4 regions of the Nocardia goodfellowii genome follow, and region 3 is predicted to be linked to each of the others. Evidence: riboswitches for the same ligand, from Rfam matches in the RefSeq annotation. Region 3 holds a riboswitch; each other region holds the start of a gene.

Region 1 (7,070 bases), 6.2 Mb from region 3:
CACCGACCTGGACGGCCGGTATCAGCTCGAACGGTTGCCTGGGCCGGCAATCATTGTGCCCCGCAATCTGGCTGTGCTGCGCGGCGAAGCCACCGATATCACCCTGTGGCGTGACAGCGGCGGGGATTGGCGTGCTGTTCCGATCGCGACCGGAAACCTCGAACTGACCGGCGTAGTGCCCCTTGTCGGAGTACCCAGGCCGAACCTGCCGCCGCCCGATCCAGATGCTGAGGAGCCCGCGGATGAGGAGCCTGCGAACGCTGGCGAAGAACCTCCCAGGGAGTATCCGAAGCGGTGGGACGAGTGGGCTCCGCTGCCCACCACCGCCGCCGAGCAGTGGCGACCGTTCAGACCTTCTCCGCTCGAGCGCCGCGAGATCCCCGGCCTCAACAAATATGCCAGCGTGCCCGTCGGAGACGCCATCGAAGCGGGCTTGCTGCAAGGGCTTTCAGCTGACGATCCGCGGCCGGAGATGCTGTTTCCCAAGGGGTTGCCGTTCGCGCCGGGTGGTGACTTCCTCGATCCAGCAGATGCTGAAGTCACGCATCAGGATCTCGGCGAGAACGTGTTCCACGCCTCCATTCTCAGTACGATCTTCGGGCAGAATCAGGCCTTTCGCCATCCCTGGACGCTGGACTTCGTCCAGCACCGCCCATGGCTCGGGCGCTTCGCGGTCTGGGCGACAAGCCGGGTACCGAGCGTCGACCCCGACCTCAATGCGGAAAGCCGGCAGCTGTGGAAGCAGGTGGCTGCTCGCACGATCAGCCAGAACGAACTGCGCGAGCGCATGCGGACGCTGGAAACCCGGCATCAGCGTTATTCAGCCGCCCGCTGGCTACCGTTTTTCCGCTCCGCCGGACAATATCCCTGGTTCCGGCAGGGACAAACGAACCCCCAACCCTTGCACGACGATCCGTTGCTGTTCCAGACACCGGACGGTAGTTTCGTCGACTACCACTACCCGCTGCATCACCAGGGACAGGATCCGATCAGCGACCAGGATTCCGTCGATGTGTTGGCCGGGCGACACGAGTCGCGCGATCGCCGATCCTGGAACCACCGGCATCAGCGCTCGAACATTTCACCGGAAAGCGATATCGATTCACTGCGGGAACAGCAGAAGCTGCTCCAGCAGCGCTGGAATCGTCTGCAAGAGTGGACCGTCGAGCAATACAACTGGATCGATCAGCATCGCGACGCGGTCCTCGACCGCATTGTGGAACACGCGGTGGACGACCCGGATCGGTACTCCGGCGGCGACAAGCGCACCTGGATCTTCTCGACAACCACCGACCGATGGGTGCGCGACCACGACGGTTCGCACATGCCGCGGCGTCCGGACGGCTCCACCTGGTTGCGCGACACAGCGGGCGCTATCCGACCGAAAGCCGAACTGCGGGCAGCCCTCGAACAAGTTCTCGATCATGCGATCAGCAATGAATACCGATTTGCCGCCGATCGGCACCGGCGCGCGCGGCTGGATCCCGTACCGGATTTCGTCGCCGCACTCAACCGCCTGGAGAACGGCGTGCCGCTACGCGCGGACATCCTGATGCTCGAAGATCTCCTGCACGAAGCCGGCTATCTCGCCGCCAAACCCGATAACACCTGGGAGGACGCCAACCGGAACGGGAAGACTCTCGGTTTCGACTGGGACAAGAACCGTCCCGAACTGAACGGAGGCGACAGCTGGGACGTGAGCCGCGAGCCGATGCCTTGGATACTCGATGAATCGACGCGCTGGCGGCCGTGGCAGCACGATGGCCGAGTATGGCGCCACAACGTCGGATTCCGTTCGGCTTGGTCGCTGTTCGGGATGTTCACCGGGCGCCGGCGAGAAGGAATCCAATACCCCGGGCTCACACCGCCGTCAACAGCACCGGTGAACACGTGTGTATCCGATTCACTGGGGCGGATCGAGGCGGATCAGCGGGACGCCGACATTTATGTCCCACCCATCCAGCCACAGAATCCCGCGGGATTCCCATGGCGCGTCGTGCGACAGTTCCTGCGGGGTGCGCGACCGGAAGGGTTCGGCGGGCCAGGCGATCGCGGCCACGCGAAGTTGGTCGACGGCCTGATGCGGAAGGGCAGAGCCGGGGCGATCGCCTGGGTGCTCGACCAGCGCACGACGGTGGACCAGCACGGCGTAGGCGCACATGCCTACACGGTGAAATATCTGGGCGGCAACAGTTTCGAAGTCGACGGCCGGACAGCGTCCTACGACGGGACCGACGAAACCGGCCGGGAGTGGTTCCGCACCGAGAACGGTGACCGGAAGTCGCTGGCCGAGTTGGTCGGCGGCACCCGCGCGGAAACCGTCGCCACCTGGGCGGCAATGTGGAACGACAGTCGAGTCGTCACCGGTGTGGGTGATCTGTCGACGCCCGAGCCCGACGATCGGCTACGCATCGGCCAGGCCGCAGACGAGAACCCGGAGCACCGAGACCACGCGGAACAGGCACGCAGTTCGCCGAGGCCACCCGCCTACGAGGTGGCGAGGCCGGACAGTGCGGCAATACCACCGGCACCCGACCCCGACATCCCGTTCACCCTGGGCGGCGAATCACGCTGATCAGCGGAAGGCGGCCGCGCCATCGGCTTCTCGCGCCTGCTCTTGATAGCGCCGCACAAACGGCAGCACCTGGTCGGTGATCACCTGGTTGTATTCACGCGGCCGCTGAATCGGGTTGGCGTGACCGGTGTTTCGCGGGTTCACCACCAGCAGTGTGCCGTCTACACCGCCGGCCCGCTCGATCAGCACCTGGTGGGAATATTCGACGTCGACGACTCGGTCGCGTTCGGCGTCGCGGGGGCGCAGGTACACGATTGCCGGTCGGGGCTTGCCCTCGAAAGGGCGGGACAGGGCGTCGAGGTCTCTGAGGGCGCCGCCGGCGACGATCGTCAGGAACTGCGATTCGATGAGTCCGTTGCTGGCGGCGTCCTCGGAGAAGATTTTGTCGTGCAGGACGCGTTCGATCACCTCGCGTAGTTCGGGCATCCGGATGCCCGGTGCGCCGTTCAGGCCGCGGTCGACGAATTCGCCGCGGCGAGCGTACATTTCGACGATCAGGCGCAGCGTGCGGCTTTCCCGCGCGCCGGGTAGCCAGCCCATCCAGCGCACCATGTCCTCGCCGCGGCCCCGGCTCTCCTCGCGGACCGCGTTCAAATCCATGGGGGTGCAGTCCAGCAGCACGCCGACCAGGCGGCGGTCGCTGCCGGTGTGGATGTGCCGGGCGACCTCCAGTGCGATGACCCCGCCCATGCTGTGTCCGACCAGCACCACGTTCTTCAGGCCGGACATGAGCGCGGCGCGGACGATCAGATCCGCGATGACTTTGGTGTCGATGCCCCGGTTGTCGTATTTGATCGCCCACACCACGCCGAGTCTGCTCAGCGACGGCAGGGCGGCGGCGGTGTTGCTCGCGTTCAGGTTGCCGAGTCCGACCAGGTCTACGACGACGGAGTCCCAGTTGCGCTGGTCGGCGGGGGTGGCGACGGGCAGGATCGCCGGTTCGGTTCGGGCCAGCCGGGCGCGTTCCGGTGCGATGTCGAAAGTCCAGTACTGGGCGAACACGACCAGCACGGCAACGAGCACGACGCAGAGCCGGACCAGCGTCAGCCGGGTGCGGCGCAGCGTCGTCCAGTCGTGGCCGAGACGGGTGTCCCGCCAGCGGGCCCGGCGTCGCGCGTCGTCGTAGTCGGTGACGGTGGACGGGTGTCGATCGTCCAACAGCGACATCACTCCACTGTGTCTCGGAAACGGGTGGTCCGCCAACGGACTTACCGGTGTCAACGGGGATAAACCCGACGCCGACCGGGAACCAGACCAGCGGTAAGGTTTCACCGTCATTCCCGGCGGGTGCGGGAATCCGGTGCAAATCCGGAACGGTCGCGCCACTGTGATCGTCCTCATCGGGCGAAAGTCAGACCTCCCTCGCCGGGACGAACTCTGGAAAGGCCGCGACTTGCCTAATGAGAAACGCCTCGCGCAGCGATCCGGCGGCAGACGCCGAGCCCGGCTCCAGCCCCGGACATACCGCTGATGGTCCGTATTCGAACCGCGGTGGCCCTGCCGGCCCTCGCGGCAATGCTGCTGTGCGCGATGGTGATCGCCACCGGCTTCGGCGCCGAGACGCTTCCGGTCTCGGCAGTGGTAGACGTGCTGCGGCACCGCATGGTCGGCGGCACCGCGGTCGACCTCAGCCTGGACACCATCGTGTGGCAGCTCCGGGTGCCGCGCACCGTGCTCGCCGCGATCGTCGGCGCGGGCTTGGCGCTGGCCGGGGCGGCCATGCAAACCCTGGTCCGCAACCCACTGGCCGACCCGTACCTGCTGGGGGTGTCCTCCGGGGCGGGTGTCGGCGCGGCTGCGGTCATCACGTCCGGGTTGTTCGCGGGCGCCGGAATCTGGGCGCTGTCGGCCGGTGCCCTGGTCGGCGCGTTCGCCGCGGCGGCGATGGTCTTCGTCATCGCGGTCGCGCAGGGCGGATTGACGCCGCTGCGGCTGGTCCTCACCGGCACTGTTCTCGGCTCGGCGTTCGCCGCGTTCAGCAGCTATCTGATCTTTCGTAGCAAGGATCCGGCCGCTGCGCAGTCGGTGCTGTTCTGGCTGCTCGGCAGCCTCGCCGGCGCGGACTGGACCAAGCTCGCCCTGCCGCTGATCGTCGTCACGCTCAGCGGCCTGACGCTCTATATCGCCAGCGGCTGGCTGGACGCCCTGACCTTCGGCGCCGACACCGCGGCCTCCATCGGCGTCCCGGTCAAGCAGTTGCGGATCGCCCTGTTCGTTCTGCTCGCCATCCTGGTGGGCGTACTCGTCGCGGTCTCCGGCGGTATCGGCTTCGTCGGCCTCGTCATTCCGCACGCCGCCCGTCTCGTCGTCGGTCCTCGCCACCGCGATCTGCTGCCCGCCAGCGCACTCTGCGGCGCGTTGTTCTTGGTGATCGCCGACGCCGCTACCCGCGCACTCGGCCGCCCCACCGAAATCCCGGTCGGCGTCCTGACCGGACTGATCGGCGCACCGGCCTTCCTGCTCCTACTGGGCCGCCGGCGCTACAGCTTCGGGGAATCATGAAGCGCGTCTTCGGTTTCCGCGAACGCCCCGCGACCGCGGGACCGCGGGCGATCCGCGACGGTGCCGGTGTGACCGCGAAAGCATTGGCGTGTGCCGCGGGGAAACGGCCCGTCGTCACCGATGTCGCGTTCGACATCGCACCCGGGGAAGTGGTCGGCATCGTCGGCCCGAACGGCAGCGGCAAGTCGACGCTGCTGCGCGTACTCGCGGGGGTGCAGCGGCCGCTGCACGGCCGGGTCCTCGTGGGCGGTACCGCGCTGCATGACCTTTCACCACGACAGCGAGCGAAGACCGTCGCCATGGTCGCCCAGGACGAGCGCCCGCCCGCGGATCTGCGCGCGGGTGAAGTCGTGGCGCTGGGCCGCACGCCGTATCTTCCACCGTGGGGGGCAGGGTCTCCCCGAGAGCAGCAGGCTATCGACGAAGCCTTGGCCGCAGTCGATTTGGCCGGTTTCGCCGACCGTCCGGTGCATCGCCTCTCCGGCGGCGAACGACAACGGGTGCTGCTGGCTCGCGCACTGGTGCAGGACACCCCGGTGCTCCTGCTCGACGAGCCGACCAATCATCTCGACATCACCCATCAGCTCGAATTGCTCGCGCTGACACGGACTTTGAACCGTACCGTGATCATGGCCCTGCACGAGCTGTCGCTGGCCGATCGTTACTGCGATCGGATCCTGGTGCTGCACAACGGCATCGCCCACCCACTCGCGGCGCCGGAGACCGCGCTGCGTCCCGAGGTCCTCGAGACCGTGTTCGGCGTACGCGCCATTCGCGTCCCGCACCCGGAGACCGGCGAGTCGCACCTCCTGATCACCCCGACCGCGTCCGTGTGACGTACTCGCGAAAGGCAATACCGATGCGGAACTCCCTCCGAGTGCTTGCCGCCACCGCGCTGACCGCCACCCTGGCAGCCTGCGGGAACCCGGCACCCGCCGCCGGAACTCTGACCGTCCGCAACTGCGACGCCGACGTCCAGTTCCCGGCGAAAGCGCAGCGGATGTTCGTCAACGACGGCAATCTGATCTCCATGGCTCTCGCGCTGGGCGCGCAGGAGCAAGTGGTAGCGGTGTCGAGCATCCAGCGGGATGCCGAAACGCTGCGCAAGCACTACGGCGACGTCGTGGACAGCTTGAAATCGGTTGCCCCGCAGTATCCCTCGCGCGAGACCGTGCTCGCGCAGCGGCCCGACGTCATGCTGGCGGGCTGGAACTACGGCTACGACGAGACCAAGAACCTCACGCCCGCGGCGCTGCGGAACGACGGCGTGGCCGCCTACGTCCTCACCGAAAGCTGCCGCCAGCCGGGTGCGGGCGCCCGCGGCATCGTGGAGCCGTGGTCGGCGCTGCGCACCGACCTCGACAATCTCGGCGCGATCACCGGCCGCACCGGCCGTGCCGCCGAACTCATCGCCGATCTGGACCGGCGGCTCGCCGCCCTGCAAGCCGCGCCGCGGCCCGAGCGCGAACCCGCCGTCTTCCTGTTCGACAGCGCCAGCGACACCATCTTCTCCAGCGGCAGATACGGTGCGCCGCAAGCCATCCTGACCGCGGCGGGCGCCCGCAACATTCTCGACGACGTCGACGACACCTGGACCAAGGTCTCCTGGGAGCGGCTCGCGGCTTCGGACCCCGACGCGATCATGTTCGTCGACTACCCCGAGCAGACCTTCGCCCAGAAAGTGGACCTGCTGCGCGGCAAACCCGGCATCAATCAACTCCGCGCCGTCACCGAGGGTCGCTTCCTGAACCTGCCCTACGCCCTGTGGACCAGCGGCCCGCTCAATATCGATGCCGCCGAACAAATCCGCAAACAGCTGGAACGCTGGAACCTGGTCCCGGCCTCCACAGTCACCGCGCGGACCGACGACGCCGTTCGCTGATCATTACTCCGTAGAGTCGGTGCATGGAATTGCAGTTCGACATCCAGCCCGCTCCGCCGTTGCCATTGACGCCGAGCTGCACGATCTATACCGGCACAGTGCGGCTCGCGA
Region 2 (7,070 bases), 2.1 Mb from region 3:
GTGTCGGCCATCGTCTTCGCGATGCTGGGTGCGGCCCGGTTGTGGGGTGTCGGGGGCCGATTGCTGTGTCCGGTCGGCGCTTTGGTCTATATCGCGCTGCCACCGGCGCGCGACTACGCCACCTCGGGGCTGGAGTCGAGCCTGGTCATCTGCTGGCTGGCTGTGCTGTGGTGGTGGTTGATTCGCTGGAGCCGGACCGAGAGGGTCGGCCTGGCAGGGTTTTTCGGCGTCGCGTTCTGGGCTGGGCTGGCTCCGCTGATCCGACCGGAGTTGACGTTGGTCGGTGCGTCGGCGCTGCTGATTCTCCTGTGTGCCCCGTTGCCCGGAAACAGGCTGCGCCCCTGGCTGGTTCGTGGGATCGCGGTACTGGTGTCCGGCCTGTTACCGGTGGCCTATCAGATTTGGCGTATGGGCTATTACGGGCTGCCGTACCCGAATACGGCGGTTGCCAAAGACGCGAGCGCGGCGAAGTGGCGGCAGGGGTTCGGCTACCTGTGGAATTTCGTTGAGCCGTATCGGCTTTGGATGCCGCTGCTGGCGCTGGGTGTGGCGGCAGTGCTGACGGTGTGGTCCCGGCGGAACGACGGCTCCGCCCGGATTTCCGGAGGCGCGAAACCGGCGCTGCGAGAGCGCGTGCGCCGGTTCCGCCTGAGATCGCGGTCCCCGGCCGCGGTCGTCGTCCTCATGCTCGGCAGCGGTGCCATGCTGATCGGGTACGAGATCCGCGTCGGTGGTGATTTCATGCACGGCCGCATGCTGCTGCCGCAGCTGTTCTGCTTGCTGTTGCCCGTCATGGTGTTGCCACTGAGTGCACCGGGTACGCGCCGTCTGGTGCTCAGGGCGTTGGTCGCCGGAACCGTGGGCTGGGCGCTGCTCGCGGCCGATGCCACCGCCATCACGTCCGGCAGCAGGATCAGTGCCGCCGGCATCGCGGACGAGCGGCTCTACTACATCCAGACCACCGGTCGTGCGCATCCGATTCGGGCCGAGGACTATCTGGGCTATCCGCGGCTTCGCCCCATGCTCCGTGCGGTGGCCGACAGTCCGAACGGCGGTCTGCTCATCAATTCGCCGTCCTTCACCGCTTGGCACCTCGTCCCGCCGCCGCAGCCCGCCGGGCACACGGTGTTCTATGTCAACCTCGGCATGATCAGCATGAATACGCCGTTGGATGTCCGGGTCCTCGATCCGATGGGTCTGGCGTATCCCCTTGCCGCCCATACCTTCCGGTTCCCGGAGGCCCGCATCGGACACGACAAGAACCTCGACGCGGATTGGGCGCTGGTGGACGCGGGCATGGTGGACCGGCATCCCCGGATGCCCTGGTTCCTCGGCGAGGACTGGGTAACCCGGATCCGAACCGCCATCCGCTGTCCCGAAACCCAGGAACTACTGGCCTCCGCCCGCGCACCGCTCACCGCCGAACGCTTCCGGCGCAATGTCTTCCGGTCGTGGGACTACGCCCGGTATCGCATCGACCGGGTGCCGGAATTGGAGCTCGAGCGCTGCCGGCTCGGCTAACCAGAGGCCCGGCACCACCTGTGGGGGTCGACCCGGTCGGCAGTGCCGGTCCGCGGCGCGGGTCACTGTAGGGTCGGTACCCGGCGTAGGGAACACCGGTGCGAATCCGGGGCTGTCCCGCAACTGTCACCGGGGAGCAATCCGCCGATTCATGGTCACGACCTGCCCAGGTTGGAAGGCCGGCGGAGGTGTGTCGATCCGGGAGCCAGGATACCTGCGCCCGAGGTATCGGGATCACACCCACGAGGATGGCGATGAACAACTACACAACGGATCGGCCCGGACTCGGCCGCCGGAAGTTCCTGCTGGGCAGTGCGGGAGCCGTCGGTGCTGTCGTGCTGGGCACGATGACGACGAGCTGCGGTTCCGAAACCGGTTCGGCCGGTGCGCCGCTGGGACCACCGCGTCCGGGTGGACGCCTGCGTTCGGTGATCGCCGGACGGTCGGCGAGCGCGGATGTCCTGGACCCGCACCAGGCCGGGAGTTCGGCGGGCGGTGCGGTGTCCAAGAACGTCTGGGACAAGCTGGTCGCCTACAACAACGACCTGACCTTGCGCTACCGCCTGGCGCAGTCGCTGGAACCCAATGCCGACGGCAGTCTATGGCGCATCAATCTGCGCCCGGGTGTGGTGTTCAGTGACGGCAGCCCGCTCACCGCACGGGATGTGCTGTGGAGCTTCGAGCGGATGCTCGATCCGGCCAAGAACTCCTCCGGCGATCTCTCCGTCGTCGACATGTCCCGCACGCGCGCAGACGGTGAACTGGGCGTCGTGGTGGCGATGAAATCGCCGCTGGCGGACTTCGGTTCGGTGCTGGCGGGGTGGTACTGCTACATCGTCAAGGAGGGGACCGGGGTCATCGACGGGTCGGCGCTGCCTGTCGGCACCGGTCCCTTCGCGCTGGCCCGCTGGTCGCCGGGCGACCGAACGCTGTTGCGGCGCAACGAGCGATACTGGGACGGACCGGTGTTGCTCGACGAGGTCGAGATCATCCAGATCGCCGAGACCGAAGCGCGGATGAACGCCTTCCTGTCCGGGGAAGCGGATGTGGCGCACGAGATTTCGTACCTGCAGGCGCGGACGTTGTCGAGTGATCCGGACACCACGGTGGTGGTACCGCCGGCCGGTCTGATGGGCGCGTTCCAGATGCGGGTGGACACAGCGCCTTTCGACGATCCGCGGGTGCGTCAGGCGATGCGGCTGGCGGTGGACCGCCAGGCCATGGTGGATTCGGTGTACTACGGCTACGCCGAGCTCGGCAACGACGTCTACGGCAAGGGCGCGCCGTTCTATCACGACAGCCTGCCGCAGCGGTCCTACGATCCGCGCCGCGCCCGCGAATTGCTGCGGGAGGCGGGGCGGGAGAACCTGACGGTGACGCTGCCCACCGCCGACGGTATGCCGGGCATGCTCGAGGCGGCGACGCTGTTCGCGGAGCACGCCAAGCCCGCGGGGATCACGATCGAGCTGGAATCGGTGCCCGCCGACACCTATTTCTCCCAGGTCAGCGGCAAGGCGCCGCTGACCCATATCGGCTGGTGGAATTACAGCCTCGACTACTTCTACGGCCAGACCATGACCAGCGCCTCGCCCAGCAACGGCACCGGCTGGCGGCGGCCGGGTTGGGACGCCACCTTCGCCCAGGCTCGCGCCGCCATGGATCCGCGCCGCCGCGCCGAGCTATATCGGCAACTCCAGGAAGAACTTTGGCAGGAGGGCGGATACATCCTGCACAGCTTCGCCAAACGACCGGATGCGGCGAAGAATCGCGTGGGCGGGGTACGCAACGGCGTGCCCGGCACCGACGACTGGGCGAACTACGCGACCACCTGGCTGGCCGAGCAGTGACCCGCCGGTCGTGATCATCTACGTCATACGGCGCGCCGGGGCCGGGGCCGGCGTGCTGTTCGCCGTCGCGCTGATTGTCTTCCTGCTGTTCGAGACGTTGGATTCGGACGCGGCGACCGTGCTGCTGTCGCGGTCCGGTGCGGGTGACCCCACGCCGGAGCAGCTGGCCGCGCTGCGCGCTCAGCTCGGGCTGGACCGGCCCGCACCGGTGCGGTTCGCGGACTGGCTGATCGGCTTCGCGCACGGCGATTTCGGGAATTCGCTGATCTCGGGCCGCCCGGTCAGCGAGGTGTTGCTCGGGCGCGCCGCGAATAGCGCTGTGCTCGCCGTGAGCACGGCCGCGTTGCTCATTCCGGCGGCGCTCGCGCTGGGACTGGTGGCCGGCGCTCGGACGGGGTCACGCACGGACCGGCTGATCAGCGTGGGTGCGCTCGCGGCGGAATCGGTGCCGCCCTTCGTCATCGGTGTCCTGCTGGTGGCGACGGTCTCGCTGTCGCTGGGTCTGCTGCCCGCCGTCTCCTTGCTGCCGACGGGTGCGAGCGTGTGGAGTCGCCCGGAAATCCTGGTCCTGCCGGTGACCTGTCTGCTGATCGGGTTGCTGCCGCACCCGGTCCGGATGGTGCGGGCGCAGACGGCCGAGGTGCTGGCGAGTCCGTACATAAAAACGCTGCGGCTCAACGGGATCGGTGGTCTGCGCCTGATGCTGCGGCATGTCGCGCCCAATGCCGTGTCGGCGTCCATCCATCCGCTGGCGGGATCGGTCGTCGGGTTGATCGGCGGCGTGGCCGTGGTGGAGACGCTGTTCTCCTATCCGGGTCTGTCCCAGGAATTGCTGCGCGCCATCGAAGCTCGTGATTTTCCCTTCGTCCAATCGGCCGCGATCCTGCTGGCGGCGGTGGGGATCGGGGTCTACCTGCTCGCGGACCTGCTCACCCTGCTGGTGAGTCCGCGCGCCCGGCAGGTCGCGGTGGGGGACCGGCGGTGAAGGGCCGCAGCGGGATTCGTTCGGGATGGCTGCTGGTCACGCTGGCGGTGCTGTTGCTCATCATCATCGGGCCGGTCCTCGCGTCCTATGCGCCGACCGCCGTGACGGGACCGCCGTTCCAGCCGCCGTCGGCGCAGCACCCGCTGGGCACCGATGTGGTCGGACGGGATGTGGCCGCGCGCGTGCTGCACGGTGGTTTGCCGCTGCTGTCGATCGCCGGACCGGCGCTGATCGTCGCTTATGTGCTCGGTTCGATGCTCGGCCTGGTCGCCGGACTGCGCCGGGACTGGGACCACTGGATCATGCGGCCGGTCGACGCGATCACCGTCGTCCCGTGGTTTCTGTTGCTCGCGGTGATCGCCACCGCCATGGGTGCGGGGCCGGCCGCGATCATCGTGACCGTGGCACTGGCCTCGGTGCCGTGGATCATCCGCATCGTCCGCACCTGCGTGCTCGAACTCGCCTCGACCGGCTATGTCGAATCCGCCCGTGCCAGAGGCGAACCGCTGTGGCGGCTGGCGCTGGTCGAGGTGCTGCCGAACCTGCGGGCCGTGCTGCTCGCCGACGCGGGCGTGCGGATGTCGGCGACCGTTTCGCTGGTCGCGATGAGCGGATTCCTCGGGTTGGGGTTGCGTCCGCCCGCGCCCGATTGGTCTTTGATGATCACCGAGAACCGGCCCGGGTTCGCTGTGCAACCGTGGGCGGTGCTGGCTCCGGCGCTGTTGATCATGGTGCTGGTGGTCTCGGTGAACATGGTCACCGATCGGGCATCCGGCACCGGTCAGCGGAGCGCGGCACCTCGGCCGATGGAGGTTTCCGCACCCGGATCGGGGCTCGCGGTCGACGGTCTCACGGTTCGCGACGCGATCGGAACCGTTGTGCTGGAAGGTATTTCGCTGCGTCTGCCGCAGGGCGGCGGCATGGCCGTGGTCGGTCCGTCCGGTGCCGGGAAGACGACCCTCGCGCTGGCGGTGCTCGGGGCGCTGCCGCCCGGACTGACCGCGACGGGCTCGGTCAGCCTCGGCGGATCGGCCGACCGCCGCGCGGTCGGCTACGTCCCGCAGGATCCGGCGACCGGGCTCAACCCCGCGCTGCGCATCGGCACCGTGCTGCGCGAAATCGCCAGGCGCTACGGCACATTCGGCGACGGTGATTGCGTGGCGGCGGCCTTGCGCCGGGTCGACCTGCCCGATGACCGCCGGTTCCAGCGCCGATTCCCGCACGAACTCTCCGGCGGCCAGCAGCAACGGGTGCTGCTGGCCATGGCGCTGCTCGGCGATCCGGCGCTGCTGGTTCTCGACGAACCGACCACCGGACTGGATGCGCGTACCCGGGACCGGCTGATCGAGACACTGCGCCGGATCCGGCGCGAGAGCGCCACCACGCTGCTCGTGATCACCCACGACTCGGCGGCGGTGCGATCGCTGGTCGATGACGTGCTGACCTTGGCGGCGGGCCGGGTGGTATCGGCTCCGCGTGGAAGTTCCAGTGCCACAACGGTTGTCCGCGTGCCGCGCGCCGAGATCGCGACCCCGCCGATCTTGCGGGTAGCGGGTCTCACGGTGGCGCACGGGCGCGGCCGCAAGGCGCACCCGGTCGTAGCCGAGCTGTCGTTCACGCTGCGGGCGGGCGAATGCCTCGCCGTCACCGGCAGATCCGGCGCGGGCAAGACGACGGTGGCACGGGCCCTGTCCGGTCTGCACGTGCCACTGCGCGGCTCGATCGAATTGGACGGCGTGCCACTGCATCCACGTGTGGACCGGCGTTCGGAGCAGCAGCGCCGCGCCATCCAGCTGGTCTTCCAAAATCCCGCGACCTCGCTCAACCCGGGCTATCGCATCGGCGGCCAGATCGCCCGGCCATTGCGCCTGCTACGGGGCATGGACGGTAGCGCCGCCCGCGCGCGAAGCGGTGTATTACTCGACGAGGTGGGGCTGGACGCCGTCCTGGCCCTGCGCCGTCCCGGGCGGTTGTCCGGCGGCCAGCAACAACGTGCCGCCATCGCCCGCGCCCTCGCCGCCGAACCGCGCATTCTGATCTGCGACGAGATCACCTCGGCGCTCGACCCGGTCAGCCGGCACCGAGTGCTCGACCTGCTCGACGAACTGCGCCGAACCGGACTGGCACTCATCGTGATCAGTCATCAGGAGACGGTGATCGACCGTCTGGCGGACCGGGTGCTCAGTCTCCCCGACGGGCGAACCACCCCGATCCAGGGCTCGACCGCCGGTTTGCCGGGCGGTGTGCGAGGTAGTCGGCCGGTATGACTACGACTGCTCCCCTTCCCGAGGAACGCACCGGCGCACCGCTGCGGGCGGTGGTGACCGGATCCGATTCCGGTATCGGCGCGGCGATCGCCGTCGCGCTGGCCGGTGGCGGCGTCGATGTCGGCGTCACCTTCCATACCGATGCCGAGGGCGCGGAAAATACCGCGCGACAGGTCCGCGAACGCGGGGCCACGGCCGCGGTGCGCCGGCTGGACCTGAACGACCTGCCGACCGCGGCCGCGGTGATCGACGAACTGGCCGAGGAACTCGGTGGCCTGGATGTGCTGGTGAACTGCGCGGGGACCGGAACCGCGCAGAAGGCGATGGACATGGATTTCGACACCTGGCGGCAGGTGCTGTCGGTCGATCTGGACGGCGCTTTCCTGTGCGCGCAGCGGGCCGCGAAGCACATGATCGAGGGCGGGCGCGGTGGCCGGATCATCAATATCA
Region 3 (7,070 bases):
GTGTCGGTGGTGTGCGCGGCATTCCTGGCCGATCTGGCGGTTTCCTCGCTCATCGCGGTGTCGCAAGCGCAGTCGCTCGCGCTGCCCGCGGCGGCGCAGTCGTTGAACGGGATTCTCACCGGCACAATGATTCTCGGGATGTGGACGTTGGCGGGTGCGCTCATCGGCACCATCGCCCGTGGCCCGGCCCTGGCGGTCGGTTTGGGTCTGGTGTGGGTGCTGGTGGTGGAGAACCTGCTCCGTGGCGTCTCGGGGATCTTCGGCCCGCTCGAGGCGGTGACGGACCGGCTGCCCGGCACCGCGGCCGGTTCGCTGGCCGGGGCGATGCGCACCGTGGACGGCCCGCCGACCCCGGGGGTGCTGGATATCCTGTCCCGCGCGGAATCGCTTGTGGTGCTGGCGATCTACCTGGTGGCCTGCACGGTGGGAACCATGTGGCTCGTGCGCAGGCGTGACCTCGTCTGAAGCGGTGCGATCGAAAATCGTTGGCAGCTGAGCTGTCAGCGGTTTCCGCGTGTGCCCAAGACGGCGTGGGCAAGCCGCCGGAGCCCGGCCGCGATCTGCTCGTTGCCGAGTCCGCGTTCGCGCTGCTGGAGATAGACCTCGGCGGCGACGGGGGCGAGCAACGGTTCGATCAGCGAATCCGCTTCCGGTACAGCGGCTTCGCGGAGCAGCGTGCCGATATGGACGCGCCAGAACTGGTAGGCGCCGGTGCCGAACCGCGCACTGCCGGTTTCCGCGCCGAGCACCAGATGCGCATGGCCGTCGAGTAACTCGACCATGGCGGCGTAGAACGCGGCGAGCCGATCCGCGGGCGGCGCACCCGGGCCGAGTGGTGGGTCGCCGCGCAGCAACTGTTCCTGGATGGCCCGTTCGTGCTCGTCCAGCAGCGACAGGGCGATCGCGCCGACATTCGGGAACCGCCGGTACAGCGTCCCCCGTCCGACGCCCGCGGCCTTGGCGATGTCGTCCATGGTGACGGTGCGGGGATCGCGGCGCGCGAACAGCTCCGCGGCCGCGGCGAGGATCCGGCTCCGGTTCCGGGCGGCGTCCGCGCGTTCGGGCGGCGCGGCGTCGCCAGGGGTGGCGAGCAGGTTGCGATCCGCTGGGCTCATAGCGATCACCGTAACCTCCGGAATAAGTGGACACAATGTCCGGTTCTGTTCTAGCGTAGACGCGAAACGGACACAACGTCCACTTATGGAGGAACTCATGACCGCCCTGCTGCACCTCGACGCCAGCGCCCGCCGCACCTCGCTCAGCCGCGAACTCGGCTCCGCCTTCGCCGCGGCTTGGCGCGCCCAGCATCCGGACGGCGACTATCGCTACCGCGACCTCGCCGCCGACCCGGTCCCGTTCATCGACGAGGCATGGACCGAACTCTGCGATCACGTACTCGCCCAGGAGACAACGGATCTCGACCGGCTGCCGGATCTGGCCGAGACCCCCGCCCAGCGCGCCGCATGGGCGGTCGTCGTGCCGCTGCTCGCCGAGGTGCGCGCCGCCGACGTGGTCCTGATCGGCACCCCGATGTACAATTATTCGATCCCGGCGAGCCTCAAGGCCTGGCTGGACCAGATCACCTTCCCGCGAATGTCGTTGGCCGGCACTCGTTTCGTGGTCGTCACCGCCCGCGGCGGGGCGTACTCGCCCGGTGCGCCCAAGGAGCGGTTCGACTATCAGGAGCGCTACCTGCGCGACTTCTTCGCCGGCCATTTCGCCGTCGAGGACTCCGTCTTCCTCAACGCCGAACTGGCCAACTCGCGTCAGGATCCGGCACTCGCCCACCTGCGCGCGCAGCACGACGATTCCTACCGGGCCGCGCTGGCGGCGGCCCGTCGATTGGGCAAGGAGTACTGACATGAGCTGGGTCGTCCTCGGCCTCGCCGGGCTGGTGGAGATCGTCTGGTCGCAGAGCATCAAGCCGACGGAGAATTTCACCAGACCGCTGCCCACGCTGGTGTGCTTCGCGCTCGGCGCCCTCGCGGTCTACCTGCTCTCGCGGGCCATGCAGACCCTGCCGGTCGGCACCGCCTACGCCGTCTTCACCGGAATCGGCGCGGTCGGCGCCATCGGGCTCGGTGTGCTGGTACATCGGGACCCGTTCAGCGCGGGCCGGATGCTCTCGCTGGCCCTGATTCTCGGCGGCATCGTGCTGGCCCGGGTCACCAATCCCGAGGGATGAGTATGGTCGGTCGAATGGATCAGCCAGTTCGGATACCGGATCTGTCCGACCGACCGCACCAGCTCACTGTCGAACGGGTGATGGCAGCGCCGCCGGGTCTGCTCTACGCGGCCCTGACGCAAGGCTTCGACATCTGGTTCGCCGCGCCCGGCTCGGTGCTCATGAAGCCCGCGGTGAACGAACCGTTCTTCTTCGAGACCGAGGTCGAGGGCAAACGCAGCCCGCACTACGGCCGTTTCTTACGGCTGCAACCGGACCGGCTGGTGGAGTTCACCTGGGTCACCGGGGCGGACGGCACCGAGGGCGCCGAAACCGTAGTCAGCATCGAGTTCGTGCATCAACCGCGCGGTATCCGACTTCGCTTGCGGCACTCCGGATTTCCTACCGAGGCAGCACGTGATCGGCACCGCGCCGCGTGGCCGCTGGTACTCGAACAGCTCGATCGCCGTACCGGCCTCGCGGTCTGAGTACGGCGAGTAGGTTCTTTGCGACGGATCGAATAATTGTGAAAGGACCGTAATGCCAACACGTACCGCGCACACGGCTTGGACCGGTGGGTTGCAGGACGGCTCCGGACTGGTCGACCTGACCAGCTCCGGCGTCGGCAAGTTCGACGTGTCGTTCCCGAAGCGTTCGGCCGACGCCGCCGACGGCGCCACCAGCCCGGAGGAGCTCATCGCGGCCGCGCATTCGTCGTGCTTCGCGATGGCGCTCTCGGCGCAGATCGCCAACGCGGGCGGCACTCCGGAAAGCCTGGACGTGACCGCCGATGTCACCCTCGGCCCGGACCCGGCGGGTGGCTTCCGGATCAACGGCATCAAGCTGACGGTGCGCGGGCGGGTGTCCGGCCTGGACGCCGACGGGTTCGCCGCCGCCGCGGCCGCCGCCAAGGCCGGTTGCCCGGTGAGCAAGGCGCTGGCGGGCGTGGACCACATCTCGCTCGACGCGGCCCTCGCGTAATCGACTCTGCCGCTTGGCTCTTCGCGCACCGGGTGCCGGTGCGCGGGGAGCCGTGCGGTGGCGTCAGGCGCGGAAGTAGGGCCGCGCGGTGCGGTGGTACATCGCTGGGATCGCGACCAGCACCGCGGCCACATGGCCGGCACGGAAGATCGCGATACCGACGCCGCTCGCGGTGACGTCGTCGAACAGGGTGCCGAGGTCGTCGGCGGACAGCACCGCCCGGATCGGTTCGACGAGCAGCGATGCCAGGCCCAGGACGCCGATGCCGAAGGTCAGCGCGACGCGGGCCCAGCGGTCGCCGTGCGTCATCCGGATGGCCACGGCCAGCACCACCAGATAGATCGCCCCGCGCATGAGCAGCGCGGTCGCGATGTCGCCCAGCTCGGCGCCGGAGCTCTCCAGCAGCAATGCGGCCTGGGCGATCGCCTCGGCGACTCCCGCGAGCAGGGCGACGACGAGCGCGCTGAACGCCAGCGACACCGAGCGCGGGGCCCGCGCCGGTTCCCGGATCGGTGCGAGCGAAAGGCGTTCGGGCCACACGGTAAAGGCAGTGCCGGTCATGAAACCGACACTGCCCTCGAAATCCCGGACGGAAATCAACCCGCGGTAGCGGCCCCGTCTCGTACGGGAGAGCTAGTGCGCGTGGCGAACTCGGTCAGGGCCGCGAAAGCCAGGCCGAGGCAGGCCCACAGCGTCGCCGAGACCGCGAGCGAGGACACCCGGAACTCCCAGAGCAGACCGGCCGGGAAATCGGCCTTCACCTCGTCGATGCCCGGCAGCGCGAGGTATCCGGCCGTGACGATCGCGACGAACGCGGCCACCGCGCCGATCAACCGGAAGCTGCCCGGCTGCGCGTGCAGCAGCCGGTGGACGAAGACGCCCGCGCCCACCGCGACCAGCCCGAGGACCACCGCGGCCACCCACAGCCAGGTGCGGTCGCCGATGGTCTCCGGGTCACCCACCGCGGGCGGATTGGCGGGATATTTGAAGAACGGCACCGCGACGATCGCGGCCCAGCCGCCCAGCGCCAGAGCGAGCGCGAAGGCCGGGCCGGGCATCGTGGTGTGGCGGCGTCCGACATGCGCGACCGCGGCGAAGATCGCGCCGAGCGCCAGTCCGGCCAGTCCGAGTGCCAGGAACTGACCGGCCCGCTGGCCGGTGCGGCTCACCAGCGGCTCTTCCTCGACGCCGTGCGCATGACCCCCGGCGGCTTCCTCGATGGCAATGGCCGCTTCGATTTTCGGCTCGCCGACGAAGTAGCCGACCGTGGCCGCCAGCAAGCCGGCGATCAACCCGGCCAGAAGGCCACGCAGAAGCAGGGTTTTCAGAGTGCCGGCGAGGGGGCCGGCAGCCTGCGGAGTGGACGAATTCAGTGGCACGGAAGCCCCAGCAGATGCCGTCCGTCGTGCATCAACTCATGCAGGAACATCCCGCTGCGCGAGATGGCGCCCTGATCGAAGCCGACCAGGTACAGCGTGAGCAGTGCGAGCAGAACGACACCCACCGTGACGAGCACGGTCGCCGGCGAATCGGAAGTCCGGGTGGGGATATGCGCGATGGCCATGAGTTCCTCCTTGGGATACGCGTCCCGTCGAGTAGTCCGTGCGATGGGTGCCGGTGTCTGGCTTTCCCGGCACCTGGACAACCCGGTGCATGGATCACAGTGGCGCGACCGCTCCGGCTTCACACCGGATTACCGCATCACCCTCGCGTCTGTCCTTCGAACTGTGACAGGCTCCGGCCGCTGCCGTCAACAGGGCGTATCGGGCACAGCAGAACGCCCGGCGAGCCGTGGCGTGCCGGGCGACCCGTGCGAGCGGATCAGGATTTGGGGGAGACGTCCATGACGACTTCGAACTCGAGCAGCGACGCTCCGGTCGACACCGGCTTCTTGTCGCCGCTGCCCGCGTGCGCGGCGCGGGCCGGGCCGTCCCGCCACGCCGCGAAGGATTCTTCCGAATCCCACTGGGTGACAACGAAGTACCGGTTGTCCCCGGCGACGGGACGCAGCAGCTGGAAGCCGAGGAACCCGGGCGAACCCTCCACCGCGTGCGCACGGTGGGCGAACCGCTTCTCCAATTCCGGGCCCGCGCCCTCCGGAACCTCGATCGCATTGATCTTCACAACAGCCATGGGCCGAGTCTAGGCGGGGTCGGGGAGAGCGCGCCGCCGCGCTCCGATGGGGCAGAATCTGGCTGGTGTTGTTCGATGAGGGCGGGGCCGGGGTGCCGATCCTGCTGCTGCATGGGTTGATGGGTAGCGCTCGCACCTGGGGTGATCACCTGGACTGGCTGCGCGGGTACGGGCATGTCTACACCTTCGACGCGGCCGGCCACGGGCGGCCCGCACCGGAGGAGCTGACCACCGAGGCGTTCGTCACCGACCTGACCGCGGCCACCGCGAGCATCGCCGAACCGATGGTGGTGATCGGGCATTCGATGGGCGGCCTGCACGGCTGGGTGTTCGCGGCGCGGCACCCGGAGCGCGTGCGCGCCTTGGTGGTCGAGGACATCGCCCCTGACTTCCGGGGCCGTACCGCCGCGCACTGGGCCGCCATGATCGAGGCCTGGCCGCAGCCGTTCCCGGACGCGGACGCGGTGCTGGAGTTCTTCGGCCCGGTGGCGGGCCGCTACTTCCTGAACTCCTTCGAGCACGGCCCCGACGGCTACCGATTACACGGCGCGGTCAGCACCTTCCGCGATATCTCCGAGGAATGGGGCAGCCGCGACTTCTGGGCGGAGTGGCGGGCGGTGCGCGCACCGATCCTGCTGCTGGAGGGCGAATTCAGCATCACGCCGCCGGGCCAGATGCGGGAGATGGCCGCCGTCAACGCCAATGCCGCCCACGCGCTGATTCCCGAGGCCGGGCATCTGGTGCACGACGACCAGCCCGAGGCCTACCGCGCCGAAGTCGAGAACTTCCTCCGCCGCGTCCTCTAACCGGCCGGGCTGCCCTCGCCCGCCAGCGCGAACAGTCCGTCCGCGGTCTGCTCGATCAGCCCGTCGACCAGCAGCGAATCCAGCGCGCGAGCACGCTGACCCGGATCCCGGGTCCACGCCAGATCCAAGCGCACCCGCTCCACCGGCCCGCTCGCGTCCCGCAGCACGTCCAGCAGCCGGCCGCGGGCCTGCCGGTCGGTGCCCTCGTACTTCTGCACCCGGCGGACGATGTCGGACGCCGGCCGCCCGGCCTCGACCCAGGCGCAGCGCGGCAACGGACACCCCGAGCACTCCGGACCGCGCGCCGTGCACACCGTCGCCCCGAGCTCCATCAGCGCGGCGGAGAACTTCGCGGCGCGGTCGATCTCCACCGGCAGCAGCGCTTCGGTCTCCGGCAGATCGCGCGCGGACGGGTTACCCGCCTCCGCCCGGCCGTGTACCGCCCGCGCCACCACTCGACGAACATTGGTGTCCACTACCGGAACTCGCTGCCCATAGGCGAAACAGGCCACCGCACGGGCGGTGTACGCGCCGATACCCGGCAGCCCGAGCAGGACATCCACCTCGGCGGGCACCTCGTCGCCGTGCTCGGTGGCGAGCACCCGCGCGCACTCGTGCAGCCGCAGCGCCCGCCGCGGATAGCCCAGTTTCCCCCAGGCCCGCAGCACCTCCGCCTGCGACGAGGCCGCCATCGCCGACGGCACCGGCCACCGGGCCACCCATTCCAGCCAGATCGGCTGCACCCGCACCACCGGCGTCTGCTGCAGCATGATCTCGCTCATCAAGATCTGCCAGGCCGTGACCCCCGGCCGTCGCCACGGAAGGTCGCGCGCGGTATCGGAATACCAGTCCAGCAGAACCTCGACGTCTATCACTTCACCATCCCTGCCACACCGCGGCGAGTCGATATTTGCCGTGCCGTAACGCGCCGGACTCGCTGGTAACCCATTCCCTTGTGCACAATGAACGGTATGCCTGATTCCAAC
Region 4 (7,070 bases), 2.4 Mb from region 3:
GCCAGCTGCCCGCCAGGAGTGTCGTGCGTGTGCACGTGCACCGGCAGATCGAAGTTACTGCGCAGGGCGGTAACGAGTTTCGTGGCCGCCGGTGCGCGCAACAGGCCCGCCATGTCCTTGATCGCGAGCACGTGCGCGCCCGCGTCGACGATCTGCTCGGCCAGCTTCAGGTAGTAGTCGAGGGTGTAGAGGGTCTCGTTCGGGTTCGACAGGTCACCGGTGTAGCTCATCGCGACTTCGGCCAGGGTGCTGCCGGTTTCGCGGACCGCGTCGATGGCCGGGCGCATCTGGTCGACGTTGTTCAGCGCGTCGAAGATCCGGAAGATATCGATACCGGTCGCGGCCGCCTCGGAAACGAAAGCGCGCGTGACCTTTTCGGGGTAAGGGGTGTACCCAACGGTGTTGCGGCCGCGCAGCAGCATCTGCAGGTTGATGTTCGGCACGGCTTCGCGCAGGGCGGCCAGGCGCTCCCACGGGTCCTCGTACAGGAAGCGCAGCGCCACGTCGTAGGTCGCGCCGCCCCAGCATTCGATGGACAGCAGTTCCGGCGTCATCCGGGCGACGTGCCCGGCCACGGCCAGGAGGCCGCTGGTGCGGACGCGGGTGGCCAGCAGCGACTGGTGCGCGTCGCGGAAGGTGGTGTCGGTGACGCCGACCGCCTTCTGCTCCCGCAGCGCCTGGGCGAAACCTTCCGGGCCGAGGCGCAGCAGCTTCTGCCGGGAACCGTCCGGCGGCGGCGCGCTCGAGTCGATGGCGGGCAGTTTGTCGTGCGGGTAGACGGCGCTGCGGCGTTCCCCGTGCGGCTTGTTGACGGTGATGTCGGCCAGATAGTTGAGGATCTTGGTGCCGCGGTCGGCCGAGCCGCGCGACGTCAACAGCTGCGGACGCTCGTCGATGAACGAGGTGGTGACCCGGCCGGCGTTGAAGTCGGCATCGTCGAGCACCGCGAGCAGGAACGGGATGTTGGTCGTGACGCCGCGGATCCGGAACTCGGCGAGGGCGCGCCTGGCTCTGGCGGCCGCGGCGGGCAGGTCGCGACCGCGGCAGGTCAGCTTCACCAGCATCGAGTCGAAGTAGGCGCCGATCTCCGCGCCCAGGTTCGCCCCGCCGTCCAGGCGGATGCCCGCGCCGCCCGGAGTGCGGTACGCGGTGATGCGGCCGGTGTCGGGGCGGAACCCGTTGGCCGGGTCTTCGGTGGTGATCCGGCACTGCAACGCCGTGCCCCGGATGGATACCGAATCCTGGCTCAGGCCAAGGTCTTCCAGGCTCTCCCCGGCGGCGATGCGCAGCTGTGACTGCACCAGATCGACATCGGTGATCTCCTCGGTCACCGTGTGCTCGACCTGGATGCGCGGGTTCATCTCGATGAAGACGTGGTTGCCGCGCTCGTCGAGCAGGAACTCCACGGTGCCCGCGTTGCTGTAGCCGATCTGCCGCGCGAAGGCCACGGCGTCGTTGCAGATGCGTTCGCGCAGCGCCGGGTCCAGGTTGGGCGCGGGCGCGAGTTCGATGACCTTCTGGTGGCGGCGCTGCACCGAGCAGTCGCGCTCGAACAGATGCATCACATTGCCGTGCTGGTCGGCCAGGATCTGCACCTCGATGTGGCGCGGATTGACCACGGCCTGCTCGAGAAACACGGTCGGGTCACCGAAGGCCGACTCGGCCTCGCGGGACGCGGCCTCGATCGATTCGCGCAGCTGCTCGGGTTCGGCGACGCGGCGCATACCGCGCCCGCCGCCGCCCGCGACGGCCTTCACGAAGATCGGGTATTCCAGTTGCCGCGCGGCGGCCAGCAGTTCGTCGATATCGGCCGAAGGCGCGCTGGACTTCAGCACCGGCAGCCCGGCGGCTCTGGCGGCCTCGATGGCCGTGGCCTTGTTGCCCGCCATCTCCAGCACCTCGGCCGACGGGCCGATGAAGGTGATGCCTTCCCGGGCACACGCCGCCGCCAGGTCGGGGTTCTCGGAGAGGAAGCCGTAGCCCGGATAGATCGCGTCCGCGCCGGCGGACTTGGCCGCGTCGATGATCGCGTCGATGGACAGGTACGCCCGCACCGGGTGCCCCTGCTCGCCGATCTGGTAGGACTCGGCGGCCTTCAGACGATGGACCGAGTTGCGGTCCTCGTAGGGAAAGACGGCGACCGTCCCGATGCCCAGTTCGTAGGCCGCGCGGAAGGCGCGGATGGCGATTTCGCCGCGATTGGCAACCAAGACTTTCGAGAACATTGACCCAAGGTACCTGGCGCAGAGCACAGCTCCGACACGGATGCGGGCTTCGCGGTCATCTTCACAACCGGGCCTAGCAGGGTTGCGAAGTTGTGGAAATCGCGGCGTCACATCTCACCGTCCGACCTGGGCGGCGGTGCGCGGGAACGATGGACGCGCGGCACAGCGACATCCTCGAGATCGCGCGGAATATTCGCGGCTCGGCTTATGCTGGACAACGCAGCTGGTTTCTCCGGTGCGCGACGAGTTGGAGCCCCGACGTCACGCATCGGAGTCGAGATCCCTCCGCTGAATCGGGGATCGAGAGGGAACCCGGTGAGAATCCGGGACTGTCCCGCAGCGGTATGCAGGAACGACCGCCGTCATCGAGCACTGGACCGGCCCGTCGCCCGACCGCCACCCTGGTGGGGTCGTCAGCGGAGTCGGGTTGGTCTGGGAAGCGACGGCCAGTAGGTGAGCCCCCGCCCGGGGGTCGGCCAGAAGGCCCGTGCCCGCAAGTCCGAAGACCTGCCAGCTGTGCCGGATACGCCGTATCCGGCGGCCACCGCCTCGTGGAATGGGCGCGCGGACCACCAGTGCTGACGTTTCGGGCTCCGTTCTTCGCGGTTGCCGAAGTGTCCGCTCGGTGCTGCCCGCCCGAACGGCGATGGTTCACGACCCACACAGCACTGGAGAACATCGTGACTGTTACTTCTTCTCCGTTCACCGCAACGGTTCTCGGGCTCCCGCGAGTCGGACCTCGTCGGGAACTCAAGCGAGCCACCGAGTCCTACTGGGCCGGGCGGCTGGACGCGGCCGGGCTGCACGACGTCGCCGCCGCGCTACGTCGCCGGCAATACGACGAATTGGCCGCCGCCGGAATCGATTCGGTGCCGGTCGGCACCTTCTCCTACTACGACCAGATGCTCGATACCGCCGTGTTGCTCGGCGCGCTGCCGCCGCGGGTGGCCGGGATCGAGGACCCGCTGGATCGCTATTTCGCCGCGGCGCGCGGCACCGACACCATCGAACCGCTCGAGATGACCAAGTGGTTCGACACCAATTACCACTACCTGGTGCCCGAAATCGGTGCGGACACAGTCTTTTCGCTGCACGCCGACAAGCTGCTGGCGGAACTGGCCGAGGCGATCGCGCTCGGCGTCCCCGCTCGTCCGGTGGTGATCGGGCCGATCACGTTCCTGAAACTGGCGAAAGCGACCGGCGGCGCGGCACTGAACCGTCTCGATGAACTGGTGCCGCTGTACCGGGAGTTGTTGCGGCAGTTGGCCGCGGCCGGGGCGCAGTGGACGCAGATCGACGAACCGGTGCTGGTCACCGATCTCAGCGCCGCCGAAATCGAGCTGGTGCGAAGCACTTACGCCGAACTGTCGGCCGAGTCCGAGCGTCCGGCGATCCTGGTCGCCACCTATTTCGGTCGACCCGGCTCGACGCTGGACGCTCTGCTGGAAACCGGAATCGAGGGCGTCGCCGTCGATTTCACCGCGATGGCGGCGGCCGATGTTCCCGCGGTGGACAACAAGCTGCTGGTGGCCGGTGTGGTCGACGGCCGCAATGTGTGGCGCACCGACCTCGATCAGGCGCTGGCCACAGTGAGTGGCGTGCGCGCGTCGGCGGTGGCGGTTTCGACCTCCTGCTCACTCCTGCATGTCCCCTACACGCTGGCGGCCGAAACCGGGCTGGACGACCAGCTGCGATCCTGGCTGGCCTTCGGTGCCGAGAAGATCGCCGAGGTGCGGCTGCTGGCCACCGCGCTGCGGTCGGGCCCGGAGTCGGTAGCCGCCGAATTGGCCACGGTCCGTGCCGCTCTGGACTCGCGCCGGAACGACCCGCGGCTAGCCGACCCGCAGGTGCAGGCCCGCCTGGGTGCGCTCGGCGCGGACGCCGACCGGCGCACACCCGCCGCCGAACGCCGCGCCGGCCAGGCCGAGCACCTGCACTTGCCCGTCCTGCCGACCACCACGATCGGGTCCTATCCCCAGACCTCGGCGATCCGGCTGGCCCGCGCGGCCCTGCGCAAAGGCGAGATCGATCAGGCCGAATACGTCCGGCGGATGCGCGCCGAGATCGCGGAGGTGATCGCGCTCCAGGAGAAACTGGGCCTGGACGTGCTGGTGCACGGCGAGCCCGAACGCAACGACATGGTGCAGTACTTCGCCGAACAACTCGACGGGTTCGCCACCACCGAATCGGGCTGGGTGCAGTCCTACGGCACCCGCTGCGTGCGGCCGCCGATCCTGTACGGCGATGTGTCGCGGCGGGCACCGATGACCGTCGACTGGATCAGCTACGCGCAATCGCTCACCGACAAGCCGGTCAAGGGCATGCTCACCGGTCCGGTGACCATTCTCGCCTGGTCGTTCGTGCGCGACGACCAGCCGCTCGCCGACTCCGCCGCCCAGGTGGCACTGGCGATCCGCGACGAAACGGTCGACCTCGAGGCAGCGGGCATCCGCATCATCCAGGTCGACGAACCCGCACTGCGCGAGCTGCTTCCACTGCGTACCGCCGACCAGCCCGGCTATCTGGATTGGTCGGTGCGGGCCTTCCGGCTCGCCACCTCGGGCGTCGCGGACACCACCCAAATCCACACGCACCTCTGCTATTCGGAATTCGGTGAGGTCATCGACGCCATCGCGGGATTGGACGCCGACGTAACATCGATCGAGGCGGCACGCTCCCACATGGAGGTGCTCGACGACCTCAACGCCGCAGGCTTCGACCTCGGCGTCGGCCCGGGCGTCTACGACATCCACTCCCCCCGGGTACCGAGCGTGGACGAAATCACCGCCGCTTTGCGATCCGCGCTGAAAGCCGTTCCCGCTGAACGCCTCTGGGTGAATCCCGACTGCGGGTTGAAGACCCGCGGCGCGGTCGAAGTGGAAGCCTCGCTGCGCAACATGGTGGCTGCCGCACACGCGGTTCGCTAGACGAAGGACCGGCCGCAGGTTCGCCTGCGGCCGGTCGGCACCAGCTCGGTATCCATGCCTGCCGCCTCGATTCGGCGGCTCCAGGCGAGCCAGGGCGCTGAGTCGGGCTTGTTTATGACTGACCGGTCATTCATAATTGAGGGCATGCCGAAGATTGTCGATAAGGTCGCGCGGCGCGAGGAGATTCTCGATGCCGCGGTGAAGGTGTTCGCGCGCAAGGGGTTTGCGGCCTCGCGTATCGAGGATGTGGCGGTGCAGGCGGGGATCGCCAAAGGCAGCGTATATCTGTATTTCGACAGCCGGAGTGCGTTGCTGTCTGGGGTTTTCGAAAGTTACGCCACGAAGTCGGCGCGCGTATTGGCGGAGCTGGGGGGCGGTGCGCCGCTGGAGCGGCTGACCCGGCTGGTCCGGGCGGCCATCGAGATGCTGGCCGCGCATCCGGACCACGCGCGGGTGCTGCTGGACGTGTGGGCATCGAATCCGCCCATCGACATGGCCGCGATGTATCGCGAATATCGGGGCGCGATAGCGGGTTTGCTGGCCGAGGCGGCCGCCGAGGGTGCGCTGCGGCCGGGGATCGGCGCCGAGCACGCCGTGGTGATCGTCGGGGCGATCGAGGGCTGCCTGGTACAGGCCCTGGTCGATCGCGAACTACCGCTGCGGGAGCTGGCCGAACCGGTCATCCAGATCTGCGTGGAAGGGATACGGCGGTGACGCTCACCGATCGCTTGATCGCGCCGAACGCGAGCCGGGGCGAGGTGGTGTGCGGGTTCGGAGCCGCGTTCCTCGGCGCGGCAGTGGTTTTCGGCCTCGGAGTCCATGCCGAACTGGCGCTCTGGCGGGTCGCCGTGCTCGCGGTGATCGCATTCGACCTGTTCGGTGGTGCGGTCGTCAATTCCACTGCCGCCGCGAAACTCTGGTACCACCGGCCGGGGCGCACCGCCCGGCATCATCTCGGCTTCGTCGCCGTGCACATCCAACCGTTCCTGCTCGCCCTGGCGCTGCCCGGCTTCACCTGGCTCGCCGCCGCCACGATCTACGCGGTGGCCCTGCTCGGCGCGCTGATCGTGACCATCTCCGCCCAACCCCTGCGCCGTCCGATCGCCTTCGCCGCCACCGCCTTCGGCATCGCGATCACCTCCGGCCTCCTCACCGTGCCGCACGTCGCAGCCTGGTTCGCACCGGTTCTGCTCATCAAACTGCTGCTGGCACACCTGCTCCCGGAGGAAGCCGCCCGCTGATCATGTCCCGCAATCGGTTTCCGGCTTCGGCTTCGGATGTTGCCTGCGCCGGGAGGTGAAACTCTCACACGCCTCCCCCGCCCGGACCACCGGACGCATCCGCGCTTTCCCGCTGACTCCCAGCCGCCATGACTTCGGATTTTCCGGACAACACACCATGCCGCGCTCCTCGGTCACCCGGGGACCCTGTTGTCCCCTGCTGTAATCCTTCGACGCGGGATTCGGTGATTCGGTTCCGCTATTTCCGCAGAAAGTTGCGGTGGGCGGTACCGTCAGCCGCCGAAGGCGCGGGTGATGGCGGCCATGTCGAAGTAATCGCGCCACGCTGTGATCAGACCGTCGTGGACTTCGAAGACGCCGACGACCGGCAGCGGGGTGTCGCGGCCGTCTCTGCCGCGCAGGGTGTCGGTGCGCTCGTTCATGACGGTGGCGCCGTTGCTCACCTGCAGGTGGATATCGAAATCGATGCCGGTGAAGGGCACGAGCATGCTGGTGACGAACTCGGTGATCGCGGCCCGGCCCACCACGGGCTCCATCGGAATGTTGTGGTACACGGCGTCTTCGGCGAAGTATTCGGCGATCGCGGCAGGGTCGGGGTCCGACCAGGCCTGGCACATGGCGCGGACGAGGTCGTCAGGGCTGGTCATCGGGGCGACTCACTTTCCTTCGGGCTGAGC

Evidence for each region. A riboswitch is a leader RNA that binds a small molecule or an ion and turns the genes downstream of it on or off. The one in region 3 is predicted to bind cobalamin.
Region 1: linked by a shared signal. The riboswitch ahead of BJ987_RS32655 (FecCD family ABC transporter permease) and the one ahead of BJ987_RS03525 (CbtB domain-containing protein) in region 3 are both predicted to bind cobalamin.
Region 2: linked by a shared signal. The riboswitch ahead of BJ987_RS13035 (ABC transporter substrate-binding protein) and the one ahead of BJ987_RS03525 (CbtB domain-containing protein) in region 3 are both predicted to bind cobalamin.
Region 4: linked by a shared signal. The riboswitch ahead of metE (5-methyltetrahydropteroyltriglutamate--homocysteine S-methyltransferase) and the one ahead of BJ987_RS03525 (CbtB domain-containing protein) in region 3 are both predicted to bind cobalamin.

What each region holds. Positions count from the first base shown of each region.
Region 1 covers NZ_JAGGMR010000001.1:7,034,362-7,041,431, forward strand. Annotated here, with positions in the region: gene BJ987_RS32645 (WXG100-like domain-containing protein) at 1-2,575, shown strand, start outside; gene BJ987_RS32650 (alpha/beta fold hydrolase) at 2,576-3,742, opposite strand; adenosylcobalamin (AdoCbl) riboswitch at 3,841-3,970, shown strand; gene BJ987_RS32655 (FecCD family ABC transporter permease) at 4,046-5,077, shown strand; gene BJ987_RS32660 (ABC transporter ATP-binding protein) at 5,074-5,913, shown strand; gene BJ987_RS32665 (ABC transporter substrate-binding protein) at 5,937-6,959, shown strand; gene BJ987_RS32670 (hypothetical protein) at 6,983-7,070, shown strand, end outside.
Region 2 covers NZ_JAGGMR010000001.1:2,920,490-2,927,559, forward strand. Annotated here, with positions in the region: gene BJ987_RS13030 (arabinofuranosyltransferase AftB family protein) at 1-1,521, shown strand, start outside; cobalamin riboswitch at 1,609-1,737, shown strand; gene BJ987_RS13035 (ABC transporter substrate-binding protein) at 1,776-3,368, shown strand; gene BJ987_RS13040 (ABC transporter permease) at 3,379-4,353, shown strand; gene BJ987_RS13045 (ABC transporter ATP-binding protein/permease) at 4,350-6,620, shown strand; gene BJ987_RS13050 (SDR family oxidoreductase) at 6,617-7,070, shown strand, end outside.
Region 3 covers NZ_JAGGMR010000001.1:860,993-868,062, reverse strand. Annotated here, with positions in the region: gene BJ987_RS03565 (ABC-2 transporter permease) at 1-465, shown strand, start outside; gene BJ987_RS03560 (TetR/AcrR family transcriptional regulator) at 501-1,115, opposite strand; gene BJ987_RS03555 (FMN-dependent NADH-azoreductase) at 1,213-1,860, shown strand; gene BJ987_RS03550 (DMT family transporter) at 1,862-2,185, shown strand; gene BJ987_RS03545 (SRPBCC family protein) at 2,200-2,652, shown strand; gene BJ987_RS03540 (OsmC family peroxiredoxin) at 2,705-3,145, shown strand; gene BJ987_RS03535 (hypothetical protein) at 3,209-3,706, opposite strand; gene BJ987_RS03530 (CbtA family protein) at 3,742-4,524, opposite strand; gene BJ987_RS03525 (CbtB domain-containing protein) at 4,515-4,709, opposite strand; cobalamin riboswitch at 4,741-4,896, opposite strand; gene BJ987_RS03520 (antibiotic biosynthesis monooxygenase family protein) at 4,967-5,278, opposite strand; gene BJ987_RS03515 (alpha/beta fold hydrolase) at 5,344-6,084, shown strand; gene BJ987_RS03510 (HhH-GPD family protein) at 6,081-6,959, opposite strand; gene BJ987_RS03505 (carbonic anhydrase) at 7,056-7,070, shown strand, end outside.
Region 4 covers NZ_JAGGMR010000001.1:3,228,812-3,235,881, reverse strand. Annotated here, with positions in the region: gene BJ987_RS14575 (pyruvate carboxylase) at 1-2,225, opposite strand, end outside; cobalamin riboswitch at 2,484-2,754, shown strand; gene metE (5-methyltetrahydropteroyltriglutamate--homocysteine S-methyltransferase) at 2,903-5,152, shown strand; gene BJ987_RS14565 (TetR/AcrR family transcriptional regulator) at 5,297-5,866, shown strand; gene BJ987_RS14560 (hypothetical protein) at 5,863-6,393, shown strand; gene BJ987_RS14555 (SgcJ/EcaC family oxidoreductase) at 6,666-7,040, opposite strand.